Regions from separate parts of the Mesorhizobium sp. M0136 genome, predicted to be linked through region 1. Evidence: predicted binding sites of a transcription regulator. Region 1 holds the regulator's gene; each other region holds the start of a gene.

Region 1 (3,274 bases):
AGCACTTCGACGGCCTGCCAGACATCGGCATAGCCGACATAGAGCGGGGTGAAGCCGAAGCGCATGGTCGATGGCGCGCGAAAATCGCCGATCACACCACGTTCGATCAGCGCGCGCATGATCTGGTAGCCATGCTCATGCATGAATGAAATCTGGCTGCCGCGTTTTTCCCCGTCGCGCGTGCTTTCGAGCGTGAGACCGTAAGTGCCGCACTTTGCCTCGACAAGCTCGATGAACAGATCGGCCAGTGCGATGCTCTTCTTGCGCACCGCCGTCATGTCGACATCGTCCCAGATGTCGAGCGCGCCCTTCAGCGTGCGCATCGAGAGTATCGGCTGGGTGCTGCACAGAAACCGGCGGATGCCGGTGCCGGCCGCATAGCCTGGCTCGAAGGCGAAGGGCCGTGCATGGCCCCACCAGCCGGTGAGCGGCTGCTGGATGTCGGAAAGATGCCGCTCAGCCGCATAGATGAAGGCAGGCGCGCCCGGGCCGCCATTCAGATATTTGTAGGTGCAGCCAACGGCAAAATCGGCGTTGGCTTTGTCGAGCTCGACTGGCATCGCGCCAGCGGTGTGGCAGAGATCCCAGACGATCATCGCCCCGGCTTCCTGGGCCCTGCGCGTCAGAGCCGGCATGTCGCGCAGTTCGCCCGATTTGTAGTTGACGTGGTTGACCAGCACCACGGCGGTGCGATCGTCGATCAGCTCCTCGATGGTCGGCGCGTCGACCCCCGAGAGGCGCAGCAGCGCATCTTTTCGCGTCGAAACCACACCCTCAGCCATGTAGAGGTCTGTCGGAAAACTATCGCCCTCGGCGACGATGGCCTGCCGCTCCGGTCGCATGGCCATGGCCGCGTGCAGCAGCTTGTAGATGTTGACCGACGTCGTGTCGCAGACCACCGTCTGGCCGACCGCGGCACCGATCAGGCGCCCGAGCTGGTCGCCAAGTTCAAGCGGCATGTTGAACCAGCGGGCCGTGTTCCATGCGCGGATGAGATCATGCGACCATTCTTCGGTCGCGGCCTTGCGCAATTCATCGAAGGCGGCACGTGAAGCAGCTCCTAGCGAATTGCCGTCGAGATAGATCACTCCTTGCGGCAAGACAAAGCGGTCGCGCATCGCGCGCAGCGGATCCGCGGCATCCATCGCCTTTACGGCCACGAGATCGGGAATTCCCGTCATGATTTGCCTGCTCCCTCAAAAAATCCAACGCAACGCCGGACACGCATCAACTGTTCTTCCATTACCGGATAGCGCGTAGCAAGGCTCCACCGGCGAGAAGCAGCCTGACCAGGCGGTGGAAACCTGGAGTTAGCCCGAGGTTGGCGTTTTGAGTTCGTTTCGTTCACGGTGCATTGACCAAACCGCACAGTCGATACGGGTTCAATTCCGTGCCCTTTGCCGACCGACGGCCGATGCCAGTGCCGCCTTCAAGGAGGCCAGAACGGCGCAAACGAAAGCAGAATCAAGGGGATGAGGCTCGCGGCGGTGAAAATACGGTACGCCGGTAGGGGACGTCGTTTGTTTCCCGAGCCTTAACGCATTCATTAAACTTTAAACAGTTGCGGAACACAACTGGAACAGATAGTGTCTGTTCTGGGTTTGTTTTCTGATTCTGTTGGGGGTCGCTATGCTGACACGCAAACAACACGAACTGCTTATGTTCATCCACGAAAGGTTGAAGGAAAGCGGTATCCCACCTTCCTTCGACGAGATGAAGGAAGCGCTCGACCTGGCTTCCAAATCCGGAATCCACCGACTGATTACGGCGCTGGAGGAGCGCGGCTTCATTCGCCGTTTGCCCAACCGGGCCCGTGCGCTGGAGGTACTACGCCTGCCTGACTCGATCGCCCCCGGCCTCAATGCGGCACGCAAGTTCTCGCCGAGTGTCATCCAGGGCAGTCTTGGGCAAGGTGCCCCTCGGCAGGGCAAGCCCACATCGTCGCGCGTCCCTGCAGCCGGCAATGACGACGATGTCGTCGCCGCCGTTTCGATCCCGGTAATGGGCCGCATCGCCGCTGGTGTGCCGATCGATGCTATCCAGCACCAGACGCATTCGATTTCGGTGCCGCCGGATATGATCATGGGCGGCGAGCATTATGCGCTCGAGGTCAAAGGCGATTCGATGATCGAGGCTGGCATTTTCGACGGCGACACGGTGATCATCCGCAACGCCGATACGGCGAGCCCCGGTGAGATCGTGGTGGCCCTGGTCGACGAGGAGGAAGCGACGCTGAAGCGGTTCCGCCGCAAGGGCGCCTCGATCGCCCTGGAGGCCGCCAATCCGGCCTACGAGACGCGCATCTTCGGACCAGACAGGGTCAAGGTGCAGGGCAAGCTCGTTGGGCTGATCCGCCGCTACTGAGTTGCGCCCTTGGTGCTGGCTTTTGGATTGTCGGCCCTGCGGTATGGCGGCAGGCCGCGCGCCGCGCGTGAAAATTTCCGCTGCACGTGCCAGGGCCGGTATGATTTTTCGACGGCGAAGCGGATTTCGGCGCGTGTTGCCGCTTGTGGATCGAAATAGACGGCCGCACTTCCCGCGCGCGCCAGTTGCCGTTTGGTGACGACGAGGACCAGCCGGTCGTAGTAGCAGGGATTATGGGCGGTGGCGTCGTCGATGACGATCAAGCTGGCGAAGGCGCAGGCTGGCCGTGCGGTATCGCGGTCCTTGGCTTGCGCAATGCGCCGGATGGATGCCTGGCGAGGCAGAGACCGTCCGTGCAAATGAACGGCATGCCCGGCGGTAGGTCGGCCGGATCGGCAATGTCGAATTGCGGATCGTTCTTTCCAGGTGTTTCCGGCGCGACGATAGCCTCTGATGTGAGCGCGCGTTTCCAGTTGTCGATGGTGAACTCATTCGGGCGTGCCCGGTTGACCGCGAGCTCACCGCTGCCGATCGGCAGCGCGACCAGCCGTGCGTCCTCCGAGATCAATACGTCGGGTACGCGCGTCTGGGTTGTCGTTAGCAAGCCGGCGAGCGCAAAAGGAAGTGCCGCGAGCCGCAACCAGGTCGTCGCCATGCTGGCAATGACAAGGGCGATCGTCACCAAAAGGACGGATCTCAGCGAAATCAGCCCAACCGCATCGATTGGCGAGCGCTCGGAGATCCACCCGGACAGGGCGATCATCGCCGTCAGCCCCTTGCCCATCACGTAGAGGAAAGGCCCATCCGCGCCGAACGGCATCGCCAGCGCGCTGAGCACGGCAAAGGGCATGACGACCAGCGAGACGATAGGCATGATGGCCAGATTGGCGAACAGGCTGAGCGGCGCTAC
Region 2 (3,274 bases), on a different contig from region 1:
TCGTCGAAGCTATCGACCTTTCGCGACGGCGCGAAGATCCTGTGGATGTTCGCCATGCTGATGAAGGAGACCCAGCCGCTGCGTTTCTTCGGCGCTTTTTCGGTGTTCTTCCTGGCATCAAGCCTGTTTCTGATGGCGCCGGTGCTGATCGAGTTCGCCGAAACCGGGCTTGTGCCGCGCATGCCGACGTGGGTGCTGTCGGTCGGGCTGCTGCTGCTGTCGATGCTGGCGGCGGTGACCGGGGTAATCCTCGATTCGGTGTCGCGCGGCCGGGCCGAGCAGAAGCGTATCTTCTATCTGTCGATGCCTTCCGGCCGCGTCGAACGCGAACGCGCAAGTGCGCTTGCGACTTTGAAGACCGGACCGCGCAAGACCCCGCGGGCGGCTTAGAGCCCTAAATGGGACGCCTCGCCCGCTTCATTGTCGCCGGCGGCATCGGCTTCGTCGCCGACGCGGCGGCGCTTTGGCTGGTGTTGGCGATAGCGCCGCTTGGCCCCTTCGCGGCTCGCATCATCTCGATCGGTTTTGCCCTGTCCGTCACCTGGCTGATCAACCGCCATCTGACCTTCTCGCCTTCCAGCCGCGGCGTCGCGCAAGAGGGCGCACGCTATGGCGGCGTCGGCATTGCCACCAGCCTCGTCAATTATCTCGTCTATTGCGCCATGCTGTTCGCGCTGCCGATGGTGCCGCCGCTCGTCGCCCTTGCGGTCGCCTCACTGGTTACCACGGCGCTGTCCTTCCTCGGCTATTCCAGGCTGGTCTTCGACCGCTGAACGCATATCGCATTGGGGTCTGCGCCAAGCGAAGCGCAGCCTCATCATGACCTTGGCCGATTGGCAGAGGCCGCCGATTTCCTTATATCGCTGTCGTCGATGCATCGGCCCGAAAAATCGCAATCGATTTTCGGAAAGCACGATGCATGGATTCAAGAATGTTGGAGCGTATGTGCGTCCAGGTGGACGCACGTCGCTCCAAGTGCGCCGGAGAGCACCCATGCCCCTGAAAGTCGCCGTCCAGATGGACCACATCTCCACCGTGTCGATTGCCGGCGACACGTCGTTTGCGCTGTCGCTGGAAGCGCAGCGGCGCGGGCACCAGTTGTTCCACTACACGCCCAACCGGCTGTCGCTGCGCGACGGCAAGGTGTTTGCCCGTATCGAGGCGATGCAGGTCCGCGACGAGAAGGGCAACCATTATTCGCTGGGCGAAGAAGTCCGCACCGACCTATCGGAGATGGACGTCATCCTTTTGCGGCAGGATCCGCCCTTCGACATGAACTACATCACCACCACGCATATCCTCGAGCGCATCCATCCGAAGACGCTGGTGGTCAACGACCCGGCCTGGGTGCGCAACAGCCCGGAAAAGATCTTCGTCACGGAATTTCCCGACCTGATGCCGGACACGCTGATCACCAAGGATCCGCTCGAGGTCGCCGCCTTCCGCAAGGAGTTCGGCGATATCATCGTCAAGCCGCTCTACGGCAATGGCGGCGCCGGCATCTTCCACCTGCATGAGGCCGACCGCAACCTCGCCTCGCTGCTCGAAATGTTCGGCCAGATGTTCCGCGAACCCTACATCGTGCAGCGCTACCTCAAGGAGGTGCGGGCTGGCGACAAGCGCATCATCCTGATCGACGGCGAGCCTGTCGGCGCCATCAACCGCGTGCCGGCCGAGCACGATTCGCGCTCCAACATGCATGTCGGCGGCCGCGCCGAAAAGACCGAGCTGACGGAACGCGAACGCGAGATCTGCGCCCGCATCGGCCCCTCGCTGAAGGAGCGCGGCTTCATCCTCGTCGGCATCGACGTCATCGGCGACTACATGACCGAGATCAACGTGACCTCACCGACCGGCATACGCGAAGTGCAGCGCTTCGGCGGCGCCGACATCGCCAGCCTGTTCTGGAATGCGGTGGAGGAGAAGCGCAGCTAGCCTCGCTTCGCGAGCGGCCGCGTTGCAAACCATCGCAGCCGTTGCGTTCAGCCGTTCCCCAAATGTTCTTGCCTTCGCCGGAAATCTGTGGTTGTCTCCGGTGACGCCGTTCGCGGCATGATCGCAAAGGCTTGGGGCAAAAGCCGCATCCGGGGTGAAGACATGGTGGCGCGGGTTCGCACGGTTGCTTTCCAAGGCATCGAGGCCGTGCCGGTCGACGTGCAGGTGATGATCGCGCCGGGCAAGGTCAACATGCACATCGTCGGGCTGGCCGACAAGGCTGTAGCCGAAAGCCGCGAGCGGGTGCAGGCAGCACTTCATGCATCCGGCCTGTCGATGCCGTCGAAGAAGGTCACCGTCAATCTGGCACCCGCCGACCTGCCGAAGGAAGGCAGCCACTACGATTTGCCAATCGCGCTCGGGCTGATGGCGGCGCTCGGTGCCATTCCGGGCGACATGCTGGCCGGCTATGTCGTGCTTGGCGAATTGTCGCTCGACGGAACCATTGCCGCGGTGGCCGGCGCGCTGCCGGCGGCGATCGGCGCCAATGCCGAAGGCAAGGGCCTGATCTGCCCGTTCGCCTGCGGGCCGGAAGCCGCCTGGGCCGGCAAGGATTTCGACATATTGGCGCCGCGCAGCCTGATTGCCATCGCCAATCATTTTCGCGGCACGCAGGTTCTGTCACGGCCGGAAGCCGGCATCCATGCCGCGGCGCGCGACCTGCCCGACCTTGCCGACATCAAGGGCCAGGAGACCGCCAAGCGGGCGCTGGAGGTGGCGGCCGCCGGCGGCCACAATCTTTTGATGGTCGGGCCGCCGGGGTCGGGAAAGTCGATGCTGGCGCAGCGGCTGCCGTCGATCCTGCCGCCGCTGGCGCCCAGGGAATTGCTCGAAGTCTCGATGATCGCCTCGGTGGCCGGCGAGCTCGGGGAAGGAAAGCTCACCGACCGGCGGCCGTTCCGCGCCCCACATCATTCGGCCTCGATGGCGGCGATGGTCGGTGGCGGGTTGCGCGTGCGGCCGGGCGAGGCCTCGCTCGCCCATCACGGCGTGCTGTTCCTCGACGAGTTTCCGGAATTTTCACCGCAGGCGCTCGATGCGTTGCGCCAGCCGCTCGAGACCGGCGACTGCATGATCGCGCGCGCCAATCATCGCGTCACCTATCCGGCGCGCATCCAGCTGGTCGCGGCGATGAACCCGTGCCGCTGCGGCATGGCCGGCGAGCCGGGCTATCGCTGCCTGCGCGGCGACCGCTGCCGCACCGACTACCAGGCGCGCATTTCCGGCCCGCTGCTCGATCGCATCGATCTCAGGATCGAGGTGCCGGCGGTCTCGGCCA
Region 3 (3,274 bases), on a different contig from region 1:
GGCCGCCATGGGTTTTGACGGCAAGTCGCTGATCCATCCAGCCCAGATCGAGGCGGCGAACCGCGCTTTTGCACCGACGCCTGACGCATTGGCCGAGGCGCGCGCGATCAAGGAAGCCTTCGCGCTTGCCGAAAATGCCGGCAAGGCGGTGATTGCGCTGAACGGAAAAATGGTCGAGCGGCTGCATCTGGCGCAGGCCGAAAAAATGCTGGCGAAGGCCGCCGCTGTTCGCGCATGATTATCGTAACTGACGACAGGATTGAAAAATGAAACTCTACCGCTTTCTGTCCGGCCCGGATGATGCCAGCTTCTGCCACAAGGTGACGGCGGCGCTGAACACGGGCTGGCACCTGTTCGGCTCACCGACCTATGCCTATGACAAGGAAGCCAAAACCATGTGCTGCGGCCAAGCGGTGGTGAAGGACATCGAGGGCCAGGAATACGGCCCCGACACCAAGCTCAGCGATTGGTAGGGAGGTTCGCTGAAGCGCTCGTCATTCGTCATCCTAGGGCGTAGCAGTCGCGAAGCGACGTCGCGGAGTACCCTAGGATACATGCAGTTACCTATGCGAAGGGCACGGCGGATCAGGATTAGTGTGATCTACCACCCCCGTTACCCAGAACGGGATGATGAGCGTTCGGTTCTGCACCGCCGGAGCACTGCACCACGATCACGGCATGGATCCTGGGGTCTGCGCCGCGTCGCTTCGCTCCTTGCTCCGCCCCAGGATGACGAGGAGCGGGGTCGCTCACTCTGCCGCCTCTTCGATCTTCTCCATGTCGTCGTCCGACAGGCCGAAATGGTGGCCGATCTCGTGGATCAGCACATGGGTGACGATGTCGCCCAGCGTTTCCTCGTTCTCGGCCCAGTAGTCGAGGATGGCGCGACGATAGAGCGTGATGCGGTTCGGCCCCTCGCCGGTCTGCGGATTCCAGCGCTCGGCGATGCCGCGCCCCTCGAACAGCCCCAACAGGTCGAAGGGCGTTTCCAGCGAAAGGTCGTCCATGATCTCGTCGGTCGGGAATTCGGCGATCTGAATGACGATCTCGCCGGTCAATTTGCGAAAGTCCTCCGGCAGATGGGCATAGGCCTCCAGCGCCAGGAACTCGATTTCCTCCATCGTTGGCGAAAGCTGGTCGTGCCAGATGCGTGTTTGGTAGATGCGAGCCATGCTTTGTCCTTTGATCCCGGCATATAGGCTTTCGGGCCGGACTCGGCAAATGGCCGGGCTGGGGTGACCGTGCCACGCCCCTACTAGAGGAATAAATTCCCCATGACTCCGCTTGACTCTTTGGCCGGCCTCTGGAATCTATAGGAACATAACAGGAACAATTGTGAGTGGAAGCTGACCGTCATGGCGACAAGCGCCGTGGCGCGGGAGACTGTTTTTGCCCTGCGCCGCCAGATCGCGAAGATCGAGGGAACGCTGTCCGAACGTCTGGAGGCGTCGGCCGGCGCAGCCCCCGTTGATGCGGATGTCAGCTCCCAGACTCTGACATTGCCTCGAAATCTAACTATTGTCCGGCGCGGCCTCGCCGTGGCTTCGCAGGATGCGTTTTTGTCCACCGGCGCGGAGCGCCTCGATGCTGCGCTGAGCGGTGGCCTGCCGAAGGCGGCGCTGAGCGAGTTTCATGGCGCCGCGACGCGCGATGCCGGGGCCGTCGCCGGCTTTGTGCTCGCGCTCGTCAGCCTGATCCTCAGCCAGGGCCCGCGACTGCCGGTGCTGTGGATCGGCACATCCGAGGTTTTCCGCGAGGCGGGCTTCCCCTACGCCAGGGGGCTTCACGCCTTTTTCGGCATCGAGCCGGAGCAATTGCTGTTTTCCGAGGCGCCAAGGCTGCTCGATGCGCTGTGGGTCGCCGAGGAGGCTGCCCGGATGACGGCGCTGGCCGCTGTCATCCTCGAAATCCGCGGCAGCCCGCAGCGGCTGGATCTCACCGCGACGCGGCGGCTGCACGCCCGGGCGCAGAGTGCCGGCCGGCCGCTGTTCCTGCTGCGCCAGGCCGGCGAGCCCGAACCGACGGCAGCGCCCGTCCGCCTCATCCTGTCGGCGGCACCGGCGGCAGCGCGCCAGACAATCGCCGGGCCGCTCGCCGGCTCGATCGGCCGGCCCGCCTTCACCGTCGCCATCGGCAAGAGCCGCACGGCCTTGCCCGGACAATTCACACTGGAGTGGAACCCCGATGAACGCATATTCGAAGAAAGACGGGGCGAGCAAGGAAGGTCTCAGGAATCGGCCCCAGAACGGCCAAAGAATCCTGTCCCTGTGGTTTCCGCATCTCGCCGCCGAGAGGATCCTGCGGCAGCGTCTGGGGCGGTCCTGGCGTTCCCGGCCCTCGGATCACCTGCCGCTGGTGATCAGCCATCGCCAAGGGAACGCCCAGCGCATCGCCGCCCTCGACGAACGGGCTGAGGCGCTTAACCTGAAGCGCGGCATGGGCATAGCCGACGCATGCGCCATGCATCCCTCGATCGACATCGTGGAGGCCGATCCGGAGGCCGACCGGCGCCTGCTCGAAGGCCTCGCCGACTGGTGCGACCGCTATACCCCGCTGGTGGCGCTCGACGCGACCGACGGCCTCTATCTCGATGTCACCGGCTGCACGCATCTTTTCGGCGGCGAACGCTCGATGCTGGACGATATCCTGTCGCGTTTTTTCCATCAGGGCTTCGATGTCCGCGCCGGGCTTGCCGCCACACCTGGTGCTGCCTGGGCGGCGGCGCGGTTTGCCGGCGACCGCATCGTGCCCGATGGCGAGGAGGAAGCGCTTCTCGCGCCCATGCCGCTGGCGGCGCTGCGCATCGACCCGGAGGTCCGCGCCAGCCTCGAAAGCGTCGGCCTGCGCACGGCCGGCGCCGTCATGGCAGCACCGCGCGCGCCGCTGGCCCGCCGCTTCGGCGCATCGCTGCTCTTGCGCCTCGACCAGGCGCTCGGCCGCCTCGACGAAGCCGTGTCGCCGCGCCTGCCGGTGGCACCGCTTTCGGTCGAGCGTCACCTTGCCGAGCCGATCCTGCTGACCGAGGACATCGAGCGGCTGACCGGCATGCTGGCGACCACCTTGAAGAGCGACCTCGAGCGTCGCGGCGAGGGCGCAAGGCGGCTGGCGCTGCTGCTTTTCCGCGTCGATGGCGGCGTCAGCCGCATCGCCGTCGGCACCTCGCGGCCTCTGCGCGAGCCGCGGCTGATCCAGAAATTGTTCCACGAAAGGCTTGCTGCGCTCGAACGGGATATCGACGCCGGCTATGGCTTCGATCTCGTGCGCCTTTCGGTGC

The links. Region 1 encodes LexA, which represses DNA repair genes until DNA is damaged. Its sites were predicted from a motif close to TGTTCNNNNTGTGTTCNG; they were not measured.
Region 2: NKJ35_RS16100 (YifB family Mg chelatase-like AAA ATPase) is a predicted target of LexA. The motif match lies at 1,988-2,005, and genes of this name have one in related genera.
Region 3: NKJ35_RS26220 (ImuA family protein) is a predicted target of LexA. The motif match lies at 1,315-1,332, and genes of this name have one in related genera.

Annotation. Positions count from the first base shown of each region.
Region 1 is NZ_JAMYTP010000004.1:131,524-134,797, reverse strand. It holds gene kynU (kynureninase) at 1-1,181, opposite strand, end outside; gene lexA (transcriptional repressor LexA) at 1,630-2,364, shown strand; partial or broken gene NKJ35_RS06120 (ComEC/Rec2 family competence protein) at 2,358-3,274, opposite strand, start outside.
Region 2 is NZ_JAMYTP010000012.1:23,351-26,624, forward strand. It holds gene NKJ35_RS16085 (glycosyltransferase) at 1-390, shown strand, start outside; gene NKJ35_RS16090 (GtrA family protein) at 399-773, shown strand; gene gshB (glutathione synthase) at 994-1,935, shown strand; gene NKJ35_RS16100 (YifB family Mg chelatase-like AAA ATPase) at 2,098-3,274, shown strand, end outside.
Region 3 is NZ_JAMYTP010000027.1:43,516-46,789, forward strand. It holds gene NKJ35_RS26205 (HpcH/HpaI aldolase/citrate lyase family protein) at 1-238, shown strand, start outside; gene NKJ35_RS26210 (DUF1737 domain-containing protein) at 267-473, shown strand; gene NKJ35_RS26215 (metallopeptidase family protein) at 750-1,172, opposite strand; gene NKJ35_RS26220 (ImuA family protein) at 1,356-2,414, shown strand; gene NKJ35_RS26225 (DUF6504 family protein) at 2,356-3,274, shown strand, end outside.